3 regions of the Staphylococcus sp. CoH_129_LAB_1 genome follow, and region 1 is predicted to be linked to each of the others. Evidence: riboswitches for the same ligand, from Rfam matches in the RefSeq annotation. Region 1 holds a riboswitch; each other region holds the start of a gene.
What was found. A riboswitch is a leader RNA that binds a small molecule or an ion and turns the genes downstream of it on or off. The one in region 1 is predicted to bind thiamine pyrophosphate.
Positions count from the first base shown of each region.

Region 1 (7,772 bases):
TACGCAAGAAAGATTTGAAACAGTTTAAAGACAAAGGTGGATACGCAGAAGCTTTCTTTCCTTCCAAATTACCTTTAATTAATTTAAGAATGAATAATCGTAATCACCGAAAAATTGTCATTATAGATGGTAAGATTGGCTATGTTGGTGGTTTTAATGTTGGCGATGAGTATCTTGGTAAAGATAAAAAATTTGGTTATTGGAGAGATACTCATTTAAGACTTGAAGGTGACTCTGTCAATGCATTAGAGTTAAGATTCATTTTAGATTGGAATTCACAATCAACACGTGGCAATATCAGCTATGAAGATAGATATTTTCCTGACGTAGATTCAGGTGGCGAAATTGGTGTTCAAATTGCTTCAAGTGGACCTGATGAAGACTGGGAACAAATTAAATATGGCTATTTAAAGATGATTATGTCTGCAAAACATTCTATTTATATTCAATCACCTTATTTCATTCCTGATCAAGCTTTTATTGATGCTATAAAAATTGCCGCTTTAGGGGGCGTCGAAGTTAATTTAATGATTCCAAGTAAACCTGATCATCCTTTTGTTTATTGGGCTACATTAAAAAATGCTGCTTCTTTATTAGATGCAGGTGTTAAAATTTATCAATATAATAATGGATTTCTACATTCAAAAACACTTATTGTCGATGATGAAATTGCTACTGTAGGTACAGCAAATATGGATAATCGTAGTTTTACATTAAATTTTGAAGTTAATGCATTCATTTATGATGAAGATATTTCTCTTCAACTTAAAAAAGCATTTATTAAAGATATGAAGGTCTCATATGAGTTGACTAAAGAATTATATAATCAACGTAGTACTTGGATTAAGTTTAAAGAAGGTATATCTCAATTATTATCCCCAATTCTTTAAACTCATTCATGCGATTTTTCATGTTAAATGATTTTAAAGGAGTAGTTTATGAAACAAGAACAACAAATTTCATTAGCTAAAGAATATATGTATCAATTCCATAAAAATGATTACTCAGGTCATGATATTGCACATATTGAACGTGTTACATCGTTAGCTAAGTATATTGCCAAACAGGAACATCAAGGTGATTTTCTTACAATAGTATTGTCGGCTTTATTGCATGATGTCATAGATAATAAATTGACTGATAAAAAGCATGCTTTAAGAGAATTAAATCGATTTTTTAAAGAAATAGAATTGGAAGATACTGTTCAAAAACATGTCATTTTTATTATTAAACATTTGAGTTACAGTAATGGTAAAAATGATGATATTCAACTTTCAATTGAAGGACAAATTGTTAGAGATGCTGATCGTTTAGATGCGATTGGAGCTATAGGCATAGCAAGAGCTTTTCAATTTTCCGGTCATTTTAATGAGCTTATGTGGACAGAATCTCCTCATAGTTCGGTTCCTTCAGAAGATGAAATAGTCAATCTACCTCCTTCAGCCATTAGACACTTTTATGATAAATTGCTAAAATTAAAAAGTTTAATGCATACACCAACTGGATATCGATTAGCTAAAGAACGCCATGAGTTTATGAAAGCATTTTTAACTCAATTTTATAATGAATGGCATGTAGCTGAATAAAAAAAGAGTAGGAAAAGATTTCACATAATCTTTTCCTACTCTTTTTTCGTTCTCGTATTAACCTTATATTATTTTTTCTTTTTATTATTTTTAGAAACTACTTGCGTATTTTTCCCTTTTTTATTTGAATTATTTTCTTTATATGCTTCAATCATGGGTCCAACTTCTTGTTTTGCGACTTTTTCATAATGTTTATTTGCAAAGAATGTTTGAATAATTAAGAATGCCGCACTGACAGACCAATATAAACCTAGTGCTGAAGCTGAACTTAATGAAATCCAAATAATCATAATTGGTGAAACAATCATCATCATATAAGTCATTTGGCGTTGTTCTTCAGGCATTTGTTTACTTGATACCCATGCTTGAATAAAGTATAACACACCTGCAATAATAGTAATCCAAATATCAGGATGTACTAAATTAAACCATAAGAAATGTGGATGTTCTGTAATACCGCCACCAATACGATAACGCAATACGAAATATAATCCCATAACAACAGGCATTTGAATTAAAACAGGTAAGCAACCTAAAGCGCTTTTCATAGGATTGATGTCATATTTTTTATAAACTTCCATCATTTCCTGATTAGCAGCCATTTTTTCTTCTTGATTACGTGCTCGTTTAACTTTTTCTTGTACACCTTCTACTTCAGGTTTAGCAATTTTCATTTTTTCACGCATCATATGACTATTTTTATAGTTTGACAGCATGAAAGGCAATAAGATAATACGAATAACTAATACTAAAACGATGATTGCAATACCATAATCATCATGAAAAACAGAATGGCCTAACCAATGTAAAATTTTAGACATTGGTTCAACGAATGTATTGTAGAAAAATCCATTTCTATTACTAGATTTGGAATAGTCACATCCAGCTAAAAAGACCATTACCCCTAATAACAAAGGTAGTAGCGCTTTCTTCTTCATTTTTACACCTCTATTGATATATTCACATAGAAATTATTTTATCATAGTTAGAGTGTACTAGAAAACAAAAAATGAAAAAAAGAGATATTTATTTGAAATAGTGCTTTAATTTATTAACAGTCTTGTCAATATTTTTACTGTGTGTAATGACTGAAATAACTGAAACACCATCCGCTCCTTCTTTAGCTATAGGTTCACAATTATCTTCAGTAATTCCTCCTATTGCAACCATAGGTAAACTTGGATTGAATTTTTTAAGTGTTGAAATCATTTTAGGACCTACAGGAGCACTTGCATCAGATTTTGAAGATGTCTCGTACATTGGACCCACGCCTATGTAATCTACATGTTCTAAATCTGACTGTTGATATTCTTTTACGTTACCTACACTTAATCCTATAATTTTATTTTTAAAACGTTCAGCAAAAGAAGCAATCATTTCATCATCTTGACCTACGTGTATACCATCTGCATCAATTTTTTCAGCTAAATCCACATCATCATTAATTAAAAAAGGTACTTTATACTCATGGCAAAGTGTTTTCAATTCCTTAGCTAAGGCTTCTTTTTCATCCCCTACTAAAGCATTTGGCCCTTTTTCACGAAATTGAAATAAAGTAACTCCTGATTCTAATGCTGCTTTTAAAACATCTTTAATGTTTTGATCACCGATTATGTCTTGTGTTCCACATATAAAATAGACTTGTAAACTTTTTGAATCAAACATATTTAAACCTCTTCACGTTTTACAAATTGTTTATAAGTATCATAGTTAAGTTGATACATTTCATCAAGTAATTGAGGTAAGAATGTTCCAGGTCCATTAACCTTTTCGCTTTTTTCAGCAATCTCTGCGGCAATATTATAATAACTTACTGATTCTTCTAATACTTGTAATGATGGATGTGTATTTCTAAATAAAAATCCAGCAATTAAACCGCCTAATAAACAACCAGCGCCTGTGATTTTTGCAAGTAATGGAGAACCATTTGTTAATTTGACAATTTGATTATCTTGAATAATAACATCTTCTCTACCTGTAATAACAATTGCTGTTTGATATTTTTCATAAGCTTTTTTAGCGATTGTCACTACATCTAAGTCTGTTTCTCCATCAGTGCCTTTCATTGTAGTATTTGAATCTACTAGAGTAAGAATTTCAGATGCATTTCCTTTAATTACAGAAACATTTATTTCAGAAAGAAAAGTTTCACAAAATTGTTTACGATATGTTGATGCACCTACTGCAACTGGATCAAATACAATGGGTGTACCTTGTCTATTAGCAATTTTTCCGATTCTTAAAATATCTTTTTCATTTACTTTAGTTAATGTCCCAATATTTATAAGTAGTGCCCCTGCTACTTTATAGAACTCTTCTGCTTCTTCTGGAGCTTCACTCATTGCTGGACTTGCACCAATACTCAAGAGTCCATTCGCAGTGAAATTTTTAACTACATCATTGGTATAACAGACTACTAGTGGATTCTCTTGTCTTATCTTTTCTAAACTATTCATCGTCTAAACCAACTTTCTTCATATAAGCGAAATGGTTTACCGGACCACGTCCTTGACCGATTTCAGGTGTATGTTCAATACTTAATGAAATAAATTTTTTAGCTTTTTTTACAGCTTCATAAATTGTTTTGCCTTTAGCGAGTTCGGCTGTGATAACAGCTGAGAATGTGCAACCTGTACCATGAGTATGTGGCGTATTAAATCGCTTCTCTTCAAATGTATAGACATCATCTTTAGTAAATAAAAAGTCTTTAGCATTTTTTAAATCAGCAGAATGACCACCTTTAATGACGACACCTTTGCTTCCTATTTCATTTATAAATATGTGACCTGCTTTACGAATATTTTTTTCAGTATCAATTTTCAAACCAGTAATTTCTTCAGCTTCAGGAATGTTAGGAGTAACGACATCAGCTAATGGTAAGAGCGTTTCCTGAAGATGTTTTTTTGTTTCATCATCCATTAAGGAATCGCCACTTTTAGCTAGCATAACTGGATCGATAACATAGGGAATATCGCTATGCTTTTTTAAATACGTTTGAATCAGTTCCATCGTTTCATGTGTAGCAATCATTCCAGTCTTAATTGCATGAGGTAATTCATCATCAAATACACTATCTAATTGTTCTTTAACCCAACTAGTTTCTAGATTATGAATATGTTGAACTCCTTTAGTATTTTGAGCCACAATACTTGTAATAGTAGCCATTCCATATACTCCACAAGCATGGAATGATTTTAAATCTGCCATAACTCCAGCACCACCGGAAGGATCAGTACCGGCAATTGTTAATGCAATCTTAGGTTTATTCATGATTTTTTCCTCCAAAATCCCATTTCTCATCAATATAGGCCATATTAAAGAAATGACGTTCGTGGATAGTACTTTGTAAAAACGCTTCTTTAATTTCTCTTTTTTCATTTTCAGTACAATGTTCCGTTAGTTCATTTAATAAACGATCAAACACTTCAATTAAAGGAGCCATTTCTGTACTATAAAAATCAAACCACTTAGCAGTAAGTGCATCTCTATTAAGGTTTGAATCTTCTAGACCCCATTTGGCAATGACTTCATATACATAAGGACATGGTGCCATTGCAGCAATAGTATATGCAGCATTTTCATGTGTATACGCATGATAATACATATGTTTAATGTAATGATCTCCACTAGGTGGCCATACTTTTTCTTTTACAATTTCTTCATATGATTCATTAATATAGTCAGCTAAAATTTCGTGGGCTTCTACTTCGCCATCTAACATAAATTCAATTTGCTCTACTAAGAATTTTACATCTTTCATACTAGGTGCTTTAGGAATAAGTAAGGCATATAAATTAGTAAATTCTTTTAAATAAGAAGCATCAGCACGTAAGTACTGGCGCACTGCTTGTTTTGATAATTTTCCTTTTAATAAATCTTGAATAAAACCATCATTATAAATTTCCTCAATAATTGGTTTTGACGCTTGTTTTAATTCATCTGAAAAACTCATTAACTATTCCTCCTTAAATAAAAAAACTACATTTCAACGTAGAAATGTAGTCAATATTCAAAAAATAGAATGAGTGAATATGTATTACTACTTTCCTACGTTGGTATTAACCAAATCAGGTTATAAGGGTCTGAATCCTTCATCTCAGCCATATTATAAGGCTCCCCTAGTAGTTTTCAATTAATTTAACCATAACAAAACCATTGTTATAATTCAAATAAAAAAAGATGTGAAATAAAATTAATGAGAGACCGGGACATAATTCCTATCAAAATAGCCAGTAATTGCGTTTATTATAAATTCATTTACTGACTTCTTTATTTACAATACTACGTATTGTTGGCTCGCTTTCTTAGATGACAGCTTCATCCTGTAGTCTTTAGCTTGTCCTGTTCCCACAAGAGTCTCACCAAAATACTTTGTGTTTATATATAATTTTACATTGAAATACTTAAAAAAAAATAAGGCCCTTTCGTATAATTTAATAAATATCAATAAACTAAATTAACAAGGTTCCTTATATATAAAGAATATAACATGACTCAACTCGCTCTACTAATGGCACTCGATATAAGAAGACGAGCAACCCAACGAGTTGAAAATAATCAAAAATTTATAAAAAAGACAAGTTCTATATTATTTCAATAGAATTTATCTTTTTTCACTTATCCAGAAACTTTATGTCCCAAACTTTTATAACTATAATAAACAACGCATGGTACAAAACTCTTTTTAATCAGTCATCGATTGTCAATATATTAAAAAGGCCTGAGACAACTCATAATGTCCCAGGCACTATTAATTTATTTATTAAGTTTTACGCTGTAACCCATTGAGATGGACCTGCAGTATTATAAAGTTTTACTGCCGCAGCATCTTGAACACTTTCAGGTGCTTGTGCTGGTGATACACCTTTATATTGTGCTGGTGCTACTGAATCCCAAGTTGATTGTAAGAATTGATATTTACCTGCTGCACCAGAAGAAGGGTTGATTGCATGAATATCTCCACCTGATTCACGTTGAGCGATTTGTTGTAAATGACTATTTACATTTACTGATGAACCGCTTGTTGATTGTTTAGGTTGATTTGTAGTTGCATTAGCAGGTGCTTGTTGTGTTTGAGTTGCTTGTTTAGTTTGTGTTGTTTTTGGTGCTTGTTGTGTTTGAGCTTCATTTGTATAGTGTTGACTTACATTTGAAGTTGAAGCTGATTGATTTATGTTATTATAATTATTATTTTGGTAAGATACATTTTGTGTTGTTTGAGTAGAAGCTACGTTTTGATTAGTACTATTTTCAGTTAAACCGTTTGATGGATAATATTCCCATTTAAAATATGTTCCATCTGACCAAAAATGATAAGTCTTACCATTTAAATTAAATTGGTAATTATATGATCCTTCTTGAATAGGATGTTGATTTAATGATTGATCGTTAGATTCCGCTAATTGAGCTAATTTTTCTTTATTAATTTGATTTTCACTTGCATCAGCATGACTTACGTTTCCTGCTACTAATCCTAATCCTACTGCTAATGAAGATGCAATAATTGTCTTTTTCATAATAGTAAAATCCTCCTAAGTCATTTGTTTTCTAATTATTTTACGAGTACTACTCTAACATCTAAGAAGGCCTAACAGGTTACAGTGAAATAAAAAAAAACGTGCTTTTTTTACATTAAAATTACATAGATATGTAAATAGTTCTTATTAAATATTTGCTACGAAAACTTTAATAGCAGTATTTATTGTATATATAATAGTAAAATCAATTGTAATGACTTTGTAATATTTCAGAAAATGGACCGTGCTTTTTTAAATTATCTAACGAATTAATTGTAGCTACTGTCTTATAAATTATTAAAAAGGTCGGCATATTTATACCGACCTCTTGAGTATATTTGAGTATAATTGAAAGATTTATATTAATTGGAAAGGGTTGGAGTATTAAAAATAGAGAGCTTTAGTTTATATTAATTAATTCGTGATTATCAAATGGATAAGTGTCTGTAATAAGTGAGCTATCTGAGAGTATTTCTTTATTTAACTTTGGGGACATAAATTTAATTGTTTCAACATATAATTCGGTTACAAAATGAGTTTGATTTTCCTTTTCATATTTACGAGAACGCATTTGACCAGTGATACCTACTAATGACCCTTGAGAAGTATATTTTTCAATATTGGTAGCCATCTTACCGAATGCTTTACAAAATATATAATCACTGGCTAT
Region 1 is NZ_JBXWKZ010000012.1:34,087-41,858, reverse strand. Features, by position in the region: gene cls (cardiolipin synthase) at 1-890, shown strand, start outside; gene AC2FB1_RS05290 (HD domain-containing protein) at 939-1,586, shown strand; gene yidC (membrane protein insertase YidC) at 1,655-2,524, opposite strand; gene thiE (thiamine phosphate synthase) at 2,613-3,251, opposite strand; gene thiM (hydroxyethylthiazole kinase) at 3,254-4,042, opposite strand; gene thiD (bifunctional hydroxymethylpyrimidine kinase/phosphomethylpyrimidine kinase) at 4,035-4,856, opposite strand; gene tenA (thiaminase II) at 4,849-5,538, opposite strand; TPP riboswitch at 5,614-5,716, opposite strand; gene AC2FB1_RS05260 (transglycosylase family protein) at 6,356-7,102, opposite strand; gene AC2FB1_RS05255 (single-stranded DNA-binding protein) at 7,503-7,772, opposite strand, start outside.

Region 2 (7,772 bases), on a different contig from region 1:
TTAAATAAAACACCTTCTAACCAAAAATGCTAGAAGGTGTTTTATAATATGTTCACTACCCGTCTATCTCAAATCCCATATCTTCAATCATTTGGTAATCAAGCTCATTAGGTTGTCCGCCTGTCACAAGATAATCTCCGACAAAAATAGAGTTAGCTGCTTGAAGTGCTGTTGCTTGTAGTGAACGTAAATTTACTTCACGACCGCCCGCAATTCGAATTTCTTTTGTAGGATTAATCAATCTAAACATTGCTAAGATACGTAAACACTTTATTGGAGATAGTAAATCTAATCCACCAAACTTCGTTCCTTTAATTGGATGTAAAAAGTTAACAGGAATACTGTCTGCATCAATCTCTTTTAATGCAAACGCCATATCGATAATATCTTCATCTGTTTCTCCCATCCCACAAATCACGCCAGAACAAGGGGAGATGTTGTGTTCTTTCATCACTTCCACTGTATTCACTCTATCTTTATATGTATGCGTTGACACGACTTCTTCATGGTAACGTTCACTTGTATTTAAGTTATGATTGTAACGATCAACACCTGCTTCTTTTAACTGTGTTGCTTGTTCATCATCAACTAAACCTAAACACGCACAGATTTTAAGTTGGGGATGAATAGCTTTAATATCTTCTACCGTATCACAAATATGATTTACTTCTTTATTCGAAGGACCACGTCCACTCATTACAATACAATACGTCCCAATTTTATGGTCTGTCGCGACTTGTGCCCCTGCTTTAATTTGTTCTTGATCTACTAAAGCATAACGCTGTTTTTCTTTCATTTTGACAGATTGACCACAGTAACCACAATCTTCCGGACAAATGCCACTTTTCGCGTTGAGAATCATATTAAGTTTTACTTTTTTACCATAATAATGCTTTCTTACTATATAAGCTTCATTTAATAATTCAAACGTATCAATCGTATCGTCTTGAAATAGACTTAGACACTCTTCTTTAGTTAACGCTTCTCCATTCAATACACGTTCTGCTAGATTTAATGTCATGATGTTTGTCACTCCTATCTTTTAAAATACACTAATAAAACTCATAATTGTAAACTTTATATGTTTATAAGTTTACATTATTCTTTGATTAAATCAAAGGATGTTTTAAAATGAAATGGTCTGTGAGTCTAACCTCAGACAACCCGAAGTATAACTTGTGACTATTAAATATTTGAATACCTTATAAAAAAACTTGAGCCTACATATGTAAAATACATATAGTAGGCTCAAGCGATTTAATATAGCTATTTATTTTGTAATACGTGTACCAATCTTACCTTTTAACGCATCATTTAAACCTGATAAAGAGGTAATTAATACACTACCTTTTGGATTCTTTTCAATAAATTGAAGAGCTGCTTCTACTTTTGGCAACATACTGCCTTTTGCAAATTGATTATCCGCAATATAGCCTTTCATCTCATCGACTGTGACGTCACCTAGTCCTTCTTGATTATCTTTTTCGTAATTAATATAAACATAATCAACAGCCGTTAAAATAATCAATTGATCCGATTGTAAGTGTGCAGCTAGTAATGCACTTGTCTTATCTTTATCAATGACTGCATCGACACCTTGATAACGACCTTGTTCCTTAACAACTGGGATACCGCCGCCACCCGCTGCAATCACAAGCGTGCCATGTTTAATAAGTGTTTCAATACTATTAAGTTCAACAATGTTAATAGGTTGAGGAGAAGGCACAACGCGACGATACCCACGTCCTGCATCTTCCATAAAAGTATATCCTTTTTCTTCTTTTGTTTTTTCAGCTTGTTCTTTAGTATAGAATAGTCCAATAGGTTTCGTTGGATGTTGAAACGCTGGATCATCGTTTGCTACTTCGACTTGTGTCACAAGTGTCACGACTTCTTTATTAATCCCTAGTGCATGTAATTCATTAAGTAAGCTTTCTTGCATCTGATAACCGATATACGCCTGACTCATTGCGCCACATTCAGGGAATGGGAAAGGCGGGCCTTGTTCATGTTCCGCTGCATAATTTAACCCTAAATTAATACTTCCCACTTGTGGTCCATTCCCATGACTAATGACCACTTCATATCCTTTGTTGATTAAACCGACTAATGATTGAGCTGTACCTTTTACAAGCTCTAATTGTTCTTTCGGTGATTCTCCTAAAGCATTACCACCCAATGCTACTACGATTTTAGACATCCATAGGTCCCCCTTTTTCTCTATTCGCCTAAAGTTGCCACCATTACTGCTTTAATCGTATGTGCTCTGTTTTCGGCTTCTTGAAAGACAACAGAACGATCACTTTCAAAGACCTCATCTGTGACTTCCATTTCATTCAAACCATATTTTTCTTTAATTTGTTTACCAATTTCTGTTTCTGCATTATGGAAAGCAGGTAAACAGTGTTCAAAAATGGTATGTGGATTCCCTGTTTTTTCAATCATTTCTTTGGTTACACGATAAGGTTCTAATAACTTAATACGTTCTTCCCAAATGTCGTCAGGTTCTCCCATTGACACCCATACATCCGTAGCAATTACATCTGACCCTTTTATACCTTCATCAATATCATCTGTCACTAAGATTTTGCCACCATTTTTATCTGCCAGTGACTGACATGTTTTTAGTAAGTCATCTTTAGGTCTTAACTCTTTCGGACAGATAAGGTGAAACGTCATCCCCATAATTGCTGCCCCTTTCATTAACGCATTGGCCATATTATTTCGTCCGTCTCCCACATATGTGAAATGAATATCTTCATACGGCTTACCTAACGCCTCTTTTGCAGTTAAGAAATCAGCAAGGACTTGTGTTGGATGATCTTCATCTGTTAAACCATTCCAAACAGGAACACCTGCATAGTCGGCAAATTCCTCGATGGTACGTTGAGAGAAGCCACGATATTCGATACCGTCATACATACCGCCTAAAACACGTGCCGTATCTTTAGGTGTTTCTTTCACACCCATTTGCGTTCCCGTAGGTCCAAGATAAGTGACATGTGCGCCTTGATCATATGCAGCTGTTTCAAAAGCACAACGTGTACGAGTAGAATTTTTTTCAAAAATTAAAGCAATATTTTTTCCTTTTAATCTTTGTTGTTCAATTCCAGCATATTTTGCACGTTTTAAATCTTCAGAGAGATTAAGTAAGAATTCCATTTCTTTTTTTGAAAAATCAAGTAATGTTAAAAAATTTCTATTTCTTAAATTTTGCATCTTGATCCACTCCTTTGTCAGAAATTTAACATTTAAAACCCAATACACATAATGTGTAACTTTTTATTATATTATTACACAAAAAGAAGAACATATAAATTTAAAATGGATAATAAAAAAACTTCTTTGCCATATTTTGACAAAGAAGTAACTCATGTTTATGCTGTTTTAACTTTTCTTTTTTCTTCACGATCTATCATATCTTGTTTTGTAACAATTGGATATTTTTTAAATGCAAGAGAACCAAGGAAGCCTGCTAAACCACCTACAATGGCCATTACAACACCATAGATAATCACTTTCATTGGACTATTAAAACCAAACATCACTAAGAATCCTGCAATTGGTGTCGCTGTACCTGTTGCATCATTGATCATACCAGATAAAGCGATAATTAAACCTGCAGCAGCTCCTCCAAAAAAGTTTGTCACATACACTGGTATCGGATTAGCAGAGACAATATCAGCTTGAGATAACGGTTCAATACTTACTGAAATTGTTGATTTACGATCGCCTAATTTTAAACGATGGAAAAGCGTACCATTCAAAAATGCCGAACTAAATGCAGCCATAGCACCAATTGCCATTGGTACGCCAGTTAAACCAAGTAATGCGGTTAAAGCCATTGAACTTAACGGTGCTGTACCTACAACGGTAATAATGCCTCCAAGAATAATCCCCATTATAATTGGATTTGTGTCCGTACTACTTTTAATAATGTCACCAATTTTTAGTAATGTATTATTCACTACTGGCGTTAAACCCGTCGCAATTAAACGTGCCAGTGGTGCAAGAAGAACGATTGAACCAATAAGATCTACACCATCTGGAACATATTTTTCTGTATATTTCATAAGATAACCTACAATATACCCAGCAAAGAAGCCTGGAAGTAAGTCTAAACCACCACAAGCAGCTCCAATAACTAATGCATACACAGGTGAAACACCAATAGCCAAGGCAGTTAACCCAGCAGCAGCGACACCACCTAGACCTCCCGCAGCGTCACCTAGTTGTTCTAAAAATTTAATACCAAATACTTCTCCACCTACATATTTGTTAAAAGCTTCTACTAAAAATGTCGCAATAGCTGCGTTGGCTAAAGCTCCCATCGCACGCATACCACTAGGTGCTTTATATGTAAATAACGTAAAAATCACTAAGACTAAAACTAAAAACAACGTGCCAATTAGTAAATCCATAATCTACTGTCATCCCCTTATTTTTAATTTAGACGTGAGGTATGGCTTCAAATCAGACAATATCTCACTACTTACTTTCTTCCTTAGTAGACAGTTTACTAAAAAACGAAATATATTTCACGGAATTTTTTAAATTTTTAAATTAAATTGAAAAATTTGTTTATTTTTTACTTAATTACTTCAAAATATATCTATCTTACACATTATGAAATGATTGATAAAATGATATAAATATACAAATGAAATAACCTGATAAAGTAAATGTAAACAAAATATCAGATTTAATTAACCTAGAATATATGTTATGTTAAATGTATATAACAACATATTCACTAGGGGTGCGATTGATTGCTGAGAGAAAGTACTTACTTTCAACCCTTAAACCTGTTGGTTAGTACCATCGTAGGAAAGTGACTTACATATTACTTGACGTCTTTCAGTATTCACTTTTTTGCGTAGAAAATTGAGTTATTGGAGGATTTTTTTATGGAGAAATTAAGAGTTGGTTTAGAATGGTTTTTAAATCCTGATCACATGCCATTAATTTTAGGTATAGAAAAAGGATGGTTTAAGGAACAAAATTTAGAGATTGAGATGATTGAACCTGAAGAACATTTTGATGCTTTAGATGAAATCGAAAAAGGTACAATGGATATCGCAATTACAGAACCTATCCATTTAGTAGAAGATAAAGCATCTAACCAAAATGTTGTAGGCTTTGCAAGATTCTTACATACCAATGGCGGTATAATGTATAAAAAAGATAAAGGTATTAAAACACCAAAAGATTTAATTGGCAAACGTCTCCAGTACCCAGGAGCTCCAGGTCTTGGTGGTATTGCTATTGCAAAAACCATGATTGAAACTGATGGTGCTCAATATACAGATGGTGATATTATACCAGTAAATAATAGTTTTTATCATACTGATGCATTATTAAATGATAAAGCAGATGCCGCAACACTTATCTTTGAAAATTTTGAAATTTTAGAAGCCAAAAGTAAAGGATTAAATGTCGATTATTTCGCATTAAAAGATTACAATGTTCCTGACTTTTGCCAATTAATTTTTATCACTACCCCTGATAAGTTACACTCTGAAGAAGAAAAAATCAAAACATTTATTAAAGTTATACAAAAAGCAATTCAATACATTAAAACTAATCTTGAAGAGGCAATTCATATCTACTCTTCATATACAAATACAGATGTAAGCGATGATTTAAATAAATCTACAATACAAGCAACCGCTAAATGTTTCACTAACGATTTATCAATGAGTTCTGACTTTTACAATGATTTACAATTATGGTTAAAAGAAACAGGTAAAATTAAACAAACAATTGAACCTAAAGAATATTTTACAAATCAATTACTATTTAGTAGATATGCTAACTAATCTCAAGTTTACATTCAGAGTCTCTACAATTTTTAAATTGTAAGAGACTCTTTTACTTCTAAAATATTGCCATACTCTTCAATATCTAAATATATTTCTTCATTTTTAGCATTGCCGCCACCCAATCTTTGCATTGACTGAACTCCTTCATTTTTCCTTAATTGAGAAAGAACATGTTTAGAAACATGAAGCTATAGCACCAGTAGCGCCACCAGATATGCCGTCAATAACAGCATCAGCAGCTGTACCTAAAGCACATTTATCCCAATTTGTTTTGTCGTCTTACCATCTGATAATGTTAAAATTTCATTATCATCTATTTTACAAGTAATATTACTATCGGTAATAGATAAATGTAGAACACTTTTATTTTTTGGATTTAAGTTACTAATACCATCTTGTTTGTCAGCTGCATGAATTTGATTAGCATTAGATACTACTATTGGAGCTACAACAGACTCTGTTACAATAGATACACTTAACAATACTTTTGATAACATATATTGCTTCATATCTAAAACTCTCCTTTTTTATTATTCATAAATTCATATTATCAAAAGGTTACATATATTAATTAAAAGGTTCTCAAATGTATCAACATAGTTCTCAACTTCTATAGGAGCAAGTATTGGTAGACCAATAGGAGCGGGATTAGATTTAGTAGTCGTACAGGTATATTACTCTTATCTGAATAGAAATTTTTCAGAGGTAAATCTGCTAGTGATATTGTTAAGGATAAAGCTAATGAAAAAAATGAGTGTTATAAGAAATTTTGATATATAGAAGAGTTTCAAAAATTTAGTGTCTGATAGCATAATAATGTAAAACATTTTGGGACATCAATCAGTTCAATATTTTCATAAAGGTGGCTGAATAAATTGGAAGAATCATTAAATCGTTTAAGAAAACCAGCAATACAAGTAATAAATATATTCTCATTATTGTTTATATTTTTCTCATATATACAATATCAATTTGATCTTACACTTGAAAGAACACCTAATTATCTAATCATTACTACAGGTCTTGCATTTGTTGTTAATTTGCTTGGACTATTCCAATTTTTTGAAAAGAAAATTGATAATCCCATAAATAAAGCGAAGCGATATTTAATAGTAAATATATTAAGTCTCTATGTCTCATATCTAACTTTTTATAATTTATATTTTTTTGTAGCCGCTGAACATCAATATTATTTAGATAAATATTGGTATATCGGTTTTATAACATTACTTGTTTGTTCAACTATGCATATATTAAGTGTATTACTAATGAGATTCTCTCCCAAGTGGTTAAAATATGATAAAAGAATAGTCATTATTATTTTGAAGGCTATTGCTTCGTTGATATATATACAAAAAATTATAGAATATATAATAATTCCAAACATAGCCGATTCCCATTTTGTATTTTTAATGTCAATATTGTATATTTTTGCCTGCAATTTTTTAGTAACTAGTTATTATTTACTGTATGGTCGCGTGTACACAGAGACAAAAACCAAATAAAAACAATAACAAGAAAGTAATAATGAAAATAGACGTATTGATAAGGTCTCGTATAGCAAAATGGAATTTTCTATTCATCCATATTATTGGAAAGAGACGATGATAAGAATTCAAGCATTTTTTATTTCAAATGATATTTATACAATGGTATAAATTTAACAAAAAAGAACATTCTCCATGAATTATTTTTTTAATTTTTTTTAAAAGTATAAATGAACATTGTATATCACTACTGCGCTTATTAGCATAATTATTATATAAAGTATAGTACCTAAAATATCATGCTGTTTTATAAAACTTAATTTTCTTCATTAAAAAAACACCCAGTTCTCAAATAAGTGATCAGAATAATAAAGTAAAATTGTTAGTTGTTATTTGATTAATCTTATCTGTATTAGCTATATTAAGAAGAATATTCTCGCTTTGTATATTTATTCTGTTAGTA
Region 2 is NZ_JBXWKZ010000033.1:12,198-19,969, reverse strand. Features, by position in the region: gene bioB (biotin synthase BioB) at 56-1,021, opposite strand; gene arcC (carbamate kinase) at 1,271-2,200, opposite strand; gene argF (ornithine carbamoyltransferase) at 2,221-3,219, opposite strand; gene AC2FB1_RS09450 (PTS sugar transporter subunit IIC) at 3,378-4,379, opposite strand; partial or broken gene AC2FB1_RS09445 (hypothetical protein) at 4,339-4,422, shown strand; TPP riboswitch at 4,746-4,847, shown strand; gene AC2FB1_RS09440 (ABC transporter substrate-binding protein) at 4,908-5,819, shown strand; gene AC2FB1_RS09435 (hypothetical protein) at 6,068-6,331, opposite strand; gene AC2FB1_RS09430 (DUF5079 family protein) at 6,698-7,327, shown strand; gene AC2FB1_RS09425 (hypothetical protein) at 7,759-7,772, opposite strand, start outside.
Region 2: it holds a riboswitch for thiamine pyrophosphate, as region 1 does, so the genes downstream of both, AC2FB1_RS09440 (ABC transporter substrate-binding protein) here and tenA (thiaminase II) in region 1, are expected to answer to the same signal.

Region 3 (7,772 bases), on a different contig from region 1:
GTCTTCAAGATAATTACATACCACGCGAATACCAGCAATATCTAAAATATTAGCTTTCGCTGTTTTTGCATCTACATTGAAACCTTTACGTTGTAACTTTTTAACTAAACTCGTCATTTCTTTAACACGACGTTCCATGTGATGAATAGGATTGTGTTTATAAATATGATTAAAATTATCATCTAAAATATCTAATTTCGTACTAATCTCTTTTAATGCAGAAGAATATAGATGATCTAGTTCTACAAAACCAACTAGTTTATCGAATGCTTCATCTCCATCTTTAAATTGATGAAGATTCTTTTTAAATTCACTTCGTAAATCTTCAATGTACAATGATGGTTTTCTCTCTACGTACATATTTGTTGCCTCCTTTAATCATCACTGTATATTATAGCTAACTCTTAAGTGAACTAAAAATGATAACCTAGACTTTACTCTACTCATTTAGTCTGAGTTATTTAGTCATAAAAAAAGCCGAATAGCAGGTTTAATTGCTACTCGGACTTTATAGATTATTCACTTTTTTTATGTTCAATCACTTGTGTACCACGATTATTAGCAATTTCTTTGGCACGTTGTTTTGCTTCTTCTTTAGTACTAAACGTATCTGAAGCTTGCTTTGCCTCTTCTGTTTTTACTTTCCATTCATGATCTTCATAATATACATGAACATCTTCATCATTCAGTTCAGGGCGTGCTGATGGATCTTTTTGATGCTGTGTAATATGTTTGTGTTTTAGTTTTTCTAGTTCTTCGTTGCTAGCATCTTTGTACCACTCTTCCGCTTGTTTTGTTGCAATAGGAATAGCGTCTCCTTCTTTGTACCCATCTTTTAACATCGCATTTGCGATATCAATTGCTTTTTTACGTTCTAATTCGTCCAAGTTTTTCCAAGTTTGTGGGTAATCATCCATTGTCCAAGGCATGATGTCACGCTCCTCTAAAGTGTTTAGTAAGCTTTACCACCATACTCTACGATGAAACGTCATACATTGATATTAGGCTTCCACCGTTTTTTGATTTTCTGTATGATTAATATCTTTACGTGTCGCCACACAATTATCTTGTAATTTCATGAGTGCAGATTTTAAATAATTATACTGTGGTAAATCAGTCAATTCTTTTTCATTAAGACTACCACGCAATTCAAAGTGTTTTGCTACGTTTTCAAATGTAACAAGATATTCTCCCATTTGGTCCTCTGAAATACGTTGACGATGTTGGTCTTGCATTGCGCGCATTAACATAAAGCTAATTTCCTCTAATGCAAAAATACTTGGATAATAATAACGAATAGCTTCTTTATTCGAGAATAATTCACCATTTGCTGAATTGTACACTTGCGTCATATTATTCATTTTTACAGATAATGATAAACTTTCAATTTTATCCCGCTCTGTGTCCTGATAGTTATTTTCAGAGAATAAATATTGGAAAATAACAGCTTCTTTTCGTGCCACCTCTGCTATCACTGTAGGTAACATGGTTGAAGCATTTTTTCGGTTAATGACTAAAATGCCAATCACTGCAATTACAATACCAATCAATACATCAACGATACGCGTATACGCAATATCAATTGATAGATTACCAGAGGCTAAACCATTTAACAGGATGACTTGTGTCGTAATAAAAATGACCGCAAAAGCATAATTAGCTGCAACGAATCCTTCTGTCATCATGGCAGATAGACCCATTAATGTGACAGCGACAACTAAATGTGGTTGGAAAAAGAGTATAGCTGACAGTAATAATGTCCCTACAATGGTACCGAGACCACGAGCTAACGAACGGTCTAACATACGAATTGTCGTTAATCCTAACAAGACAGTATGTGCTGATAACGGAATCCAATAGGATCGTTGAATATTGAAAAATAATGAGACAAAAATAGCCACACCCATAATCACTGCATAAGTTAATGTATTACGGAAAATGATTGAATCTAATGTTAAGTTTTGAACAATACGCTTACTATACAAAGGCTTACGAATACTTGCTTCAGATTCAATTTGTTCAGGTTGTAAATGCGCAATTTCATCTATTTTCAGTATATGTTGCATTAAACTTTCAAATGGTTCATCCACATCGACTTTTTTTGTCCATTTTTCTCGTTTTGAAGATAATTTATAGGCATTTCTTGTAATCATATCCATCATTTCAATTAATTCTTGTGGAATAGGACGAATATTTTTTTCATTTAATTCCAATAACTCAGCATAAATTCCTTGTGCTGAGGTGTGAAGAAGTAATAGCTTTTCAAAATGTGAACTCAATTTTTCACTCATTGCTGTAGTTGACGTTATCAATAACTTTTCTGACGTCTTAAATTGTGTGACCGTATCTTGAGAAATTGCTTTAAATTTTTCGGCATCATTGAAGTTATGCATTAAGTTATTAATAATTTTAAAGTCAGCAGTAATCGCTCGATCTTCAGCTTTTTGCTTTTGAAAGAGAATATTTAAAATGACGACTAATGTCGCTAACATTCCTCCAATAAAAATCGCTAAGCCACGAATCGGTGCTTGTTCTGGAGCTTCGGGTAGATTACTCGATAAGCAAAATGTGACTAAAAAGAATGTGGATGATGGCCCTACAATTTTTAATACGTTAAATACGTAAAACGGAATAGCCGTAACAAATAATAATAATACGCCGTATAAGACAGGCTGGCTGACAGTTAAGGTACCAAGTATCATACACACAGTGAATGAAAGTGTACAAATGATAACTGTTCTTAGCATGGATTGTGCAGAACCTTTAAATACATAAGTATGTGCCAAAGTTCCGGTTGCTACGAGCAATCCAAAACTAAAATGCCCTAATAAATGACCTATTAATGCTGGAATAATCATTAATAAGCCTTGGCGTATACCTTTCCAAATATTAATTTTTGACTTATCAAACCTGATTAATGAATTTATGACATGTCCCAATGTTATCGTTCCTTTCTTTATCTATACCATTACATGATAACATGACAGATGCCTTGCCCAAGCAATACTTAGACAAGGCATCTTTTAATTTCTATTTTGTTTCTGCTACATCAATGACAGGTTCTTCAGCTACATATTTTCCAATGTTTTCACTAAATGTTTTAAAGTGATCTGAATGGTTATGTGCTTGAACCGCTTCTTGATCTTTATAATTTTCAACAACAACAAAGGTATTATGTTCAGTTACATCTTCATAATGTGAATAAAATGTATTACCAGGTTCTTGACGTGAACTTTGAACTAATTTATTCATTAAATCTAAATAATCTTCACGAACGTCTTCTTTGATTTTAAGTTTTGCATTAATAATAATCATATAATCACCTTCCAAATATTATTATAACGTTTTACCCGGCTATGATAAAAAGAAAACGATAGTAAGAAGAGAGGCCGCATTTATTTTTAATTCAGTCATCGACAGTCAATATATTAAAAATGCCTGAGACAACTGATGATGTCCCAGGCTTTCACTTTTGTGGATAATGTGTAAATATTATTTAATATGTTTACTTTCGTCTTTAATTAATGGTTTGTCTGGTGTAACGAAGAACCATAATACGGCTGCAATCACCGCTGGAATAATTAATAATTGGAATGTCATTGTCCAGCCAAGTGATGATACTAATGCACCTGCTAAAAACGGACTGATTAACGCACCAATATTTCCCCATAAGTTCATCCAACCAGATACTGTACCAGCAAAGTTACGTCCAATATCATTTGCTGCTGCCCAACTCATTCCCATTGAAATACCCATACCACCTAAGCCAAGTGATAACCAGAAAATGGTTACATATAAGCTTTCTGTATGAACTGCAAAGAAAATTGAGATAGCAAATACGATAAAGCCAACAATTGCAATTAATCCTCTCGCTACAAAACGACTTTGGCCACTACGTAAAATTTTATCTGAAATCGCACCCGCAGATAAAATTAAAATAAACATAATAAACCATGGTAAAGCGCTAATTGTCATATCTTTAAATTGTACATGATATTGTTCAGTTAAATAAGTAGGTAACCAAATTAAGAATAAAGCGATAACGAACTGAACAACGAAATATTGTCCTGCAATTGCGTAGAAACTCACGCGTTTGAAAAATTGATTCCAAGGTGCTACGGATTTAGTTGTTTCTACTAAATCACGATGTTGCATGATATACTGTTTTTCTGCATCATTGACCATGCGATGTTGCTCAGGTAAATCTTTTGCAATAATTGCCCAAAGTGCTGCAATCACAATACCAACTGCACCGAAAATATAGAATACTGCTTGCCAGTTAAATGCATTAACAATTGCGATGGTAATTACTGGTGCTAATACTGGACCGAAATATGATCCTGCTAACAACGCACTCGATGCTCTCCCTTTTTCGTCCTTAGCAAACCAAGTTGAATTGAATACTGCATTAGATGGATACATTGGCGCTTCTCCGACACCAAATAAGAAACGTACTAAATATAATAGACCATGATGTTTAATCATTCCCGTTAAAATTGTAAATGCACTCCACCATAATAATGCAATTGAAATCATCTTACGTGGACCAAATTTCTCTGCTAACATACCTGAAGGTACTTGCATCAATGCATAACCTAGTGAGAAGAATGAAGCTAATAAACCAAATTGTTGCTTTGTCATGTGAAGATCTTCCATCATTTGAGGTGCGATAAATGAGATATTAGATCTATCCATATATGCAATTACCCCAATAATAAAAAATGCGAGAGCGAAATACCAACGAACATTACTTTTCTTTTGTCTTTGTACCATAATTATTTTTCCTGCTTCCCTTTAAAGTTGTGTTGATTCTACTTACAAGTTGAAAATGAAAACTCCCAATCATGTCGTTCCCTTTTATTTTTAACCGCCTTTCGAGCCCCTTCTCATAGGCTTTCTGATATATTTTTTATAATATTAACAGTTTTTGTAAACGTTTACAATTACTTTTTTTAATATTTTTCATTTAATTTATAAATAGCTATATAAAAAGCGGTATGTGTTATGAAAAGTATATTGCTATAAATCTAATCTTTTTTGTAATTGAACTCTATTAGAAAAGGTTGTAGAATAAAAATGAAGCAAAAATGCTAATGTTTATTTTAAAAACAACCGAATAAACAATCCACTGGAAGTGCCTTTGTTTAAGGCTGAGAGTAAAGAACGAACTTTATAATTCCTGGAACCTGATCCAGTTTGTACTGGCGTAGGAAAGTGGCGACTAGGATATCGTAAAGTTAAGCAAAACGCTATTTCCCTACGACAGGGACATAGCGTTTTTTTGTTTAATAAGGAGTGATGTTCATTTTTATAGCGATTACGAAATATAAAGAGTTAACCAATGATGATTTACAACATTTTCTTGATATCTCAGATGGAATAGATGGGTTATTGTTTCGCACTCCCATGACACCAAGTGACTTATCTTCATTTTTAAAATCACTTATAGAACAAGGATTTCCTAAATCAAAAATCATTATTCATAGTGATATTCACTTGTTAGAACAACTTCACCTCTCTAGAATTCATTTTCGAGAAATGGATGACGATGCATTTAACTATAAATCTATTCATCCAAATATTGAGGTCAGTATGTCTACACATTCATTTGACTCTGTTAAAGCAGCTTATGAACACGATCTTGATTATGTCTTTTTCGGACACATTTTTAAGACGTCTTCAAAACCTAATCAATTGCCTCGATCAAAAGCAGAGATTCAACGTGTGTTAGAGATTCCTATTCCAATTTATGCCATTGGAGGTATCACTGAAAAAACGATTCCTCAATTACCTCAAGGGTTTAAAGGAATTTGTGCAATTTCTTTCTTTATGAACGCATCTTTACAACAAATTGAACTGTTGAGAAAGGAGTGGTTGAAAGATGCATGATGTTTTAATCATAGGTTCTGGTGTCATTGGCATGTCTATTGCACGCCAATTAAGTCAATCTCACCTTGACATTGCACTTATCGATCGTGACGTACCAGGTAAACACGCGTCATATAAAGCAGGTGGTATGTTAGGTGCTCAAAATGAATTTACTGAAGATACTGATTTATTTAGATTAGCGCTTGAATCAAGAAGTCTCTTTCCTCAATTATGCCAAGATTTAGAAGACGAAACCGGCATCGATATTCAGTTTCAAAATTCTGGCTTAATTAAAGTGGCTAATCGTCCTGAAGATGTTGAAAGTTTAGAGAAGCAATATCAATTTTTAAGTTCACTAGATTCTAGCGTAATTATCCTTTCTGATAATGAGCTTGCCCGTTTAACGCATGGTACAGTGATATCAAGCGAAATGGCTATTTACATTCCAAATGATGGTCAAATTAATGCAAATCACTATACTAAAGCTTTATTTACATCTTTAAAGCAACGTCAAATTAAGCGATATGTCAATACAGAGGTACAATCTGTTCAGCGCCAAAATGGGTACTACGATGTTGAAACGTCACAAGGCACATTACAAGCTAAGAAAGTCATTGTGGCAGCAGGCGCATGGACATCTAAATTATTAACTCAATACTCACTACCTAGAGATGTCGTCGGTGTAAAAGGTGAAGTCTTACTTATTGAAAATGACCATTTGGATTTAAAAGAAACCGTATTTATGACCAATGGCTGTTACATCGTACCAAAGTATCCAAATCGTTTCTTAATTGGTGCCACAAGTGAATTTGATAACTATTCAGTTGGTAATACAGACGATGGTATCTCTTGGTTACACCACTGTGCAAATGAACGTATACCAGAACTTGCACACGGCAAAGTCATTAAACAGTGGTCTGGCGTACGTCCATATACTGAAGGAGAAATACCGATAATGGACCGTATTGATGAAGATTTATATGTGATTTCTGGTCATTATCGTAACGGTATTTTACTTTCACCTATTATTGGTCGTGATATCGCCAATTGGATACTCACCGGTGTTAAGCCACGTCGGTATGACTCATTCAGTGTTTCAAGGAGGTTAGATCATGAAGTGTATCATTAACGGTGACACGTTTAACTTTGATTCAGAACAATCTATTACATCTGTACTTGAATCTCTTGAATTAGATCCTAAACGTGTCATTGTCGAACATAATAAAACTTTAATTAAACAAGAAGACTACGATCAACATACAGTACGTGAAGATGATCGATTAGAATTATTAGAATTTGTTGGAGGCGGATAAAATGTTTAAAATTGGACCATTAGAAATTAAATCTCGTTTATTATTAGGTACAGGTAAATTTGAAGATGAAGCTACACAAACAAAGGCGATTGAAGCAGCAGAGGCCAATGTGCTGACTTTTGCCGTAAGACGTATGAATTTATATGATAAAAACTTGCCTAATCCATTAGCAAATATTAATCTTAAAGACTTTATTACTTTTCCAAATACAGCTGGCGCCAAAACTGCTGAAGAAGCGATTCGCATCGCTGAAATTGCAAAACATGCTGGAGTATGTGACATGATTAAAGTCGAAGTGATTGGCGACGATGAAACATTGCTACCTGATCCATTTGAAACATATGAAGCATGTAAAGTGTTATTAGACAAAGGCTACATTGTATGTCCTTATGTTTCTAACGATGTAGTTTTAGCGAAACGTTTAGAAGAATTAGGCGTACACGCTGTCATGCCACTCGCATCTCCAATTGGAACTGGACGTGGCATTAACAATCCACTTAATTTAAGTTATATTATTAAAAATTCAAACGTTCCAGTTATTGTTGATGCAGGTATTGGTTCTCCAAAAGATGCATGTCATGCGATGGAATT
Region 3 is NZ_JBXWKZ010000003.1:44,670-52,441, reverse strand. Features, by position in the region: gene AC2FB1_RS01850 (GTP pyrophosphokinase) at 1-360, opposite strand, end outside; gene AC2FB1_RS01845 (DUF2188 domain-containing protein) at 516-929, opposite strand; gene AC2FB1_RS01840 (FUSC family protein) at 1,002-2,939, opposite strand; gene AC2FB1_RS01835 (putative quinol monooxygenase) at 3,031-3,315, opposite strand; gene AC2FB1_RS01830 (pyruvate MFS transporter) at 3,493-4,773, opposite strand; TPP riboswitch at 5,121-5,230, shown strand; gene AC2FB1_RS01825 (thiamine phosphate synthase) at 5,299-5,889, shown strand; gene thiO (glycine oxidase ThiO) at 5,882-6,997, shown strand; gene thiS (sulfur carrier protein ThiS) at 6,981-7,181, shown strand; gene AC2FB1_RS01810 (thiazole synthase) at 7,183-7,772, shown strand, end outside.
Region 3: it holds a riboswitch for thiamine pyrophosphate, as region 1 does, so the genes downstream of both, AC2FB1_RS01825 (thiamine phosphate synthase) here and tenA (thiaminase II) in region 1, are expected to answer to the same signal.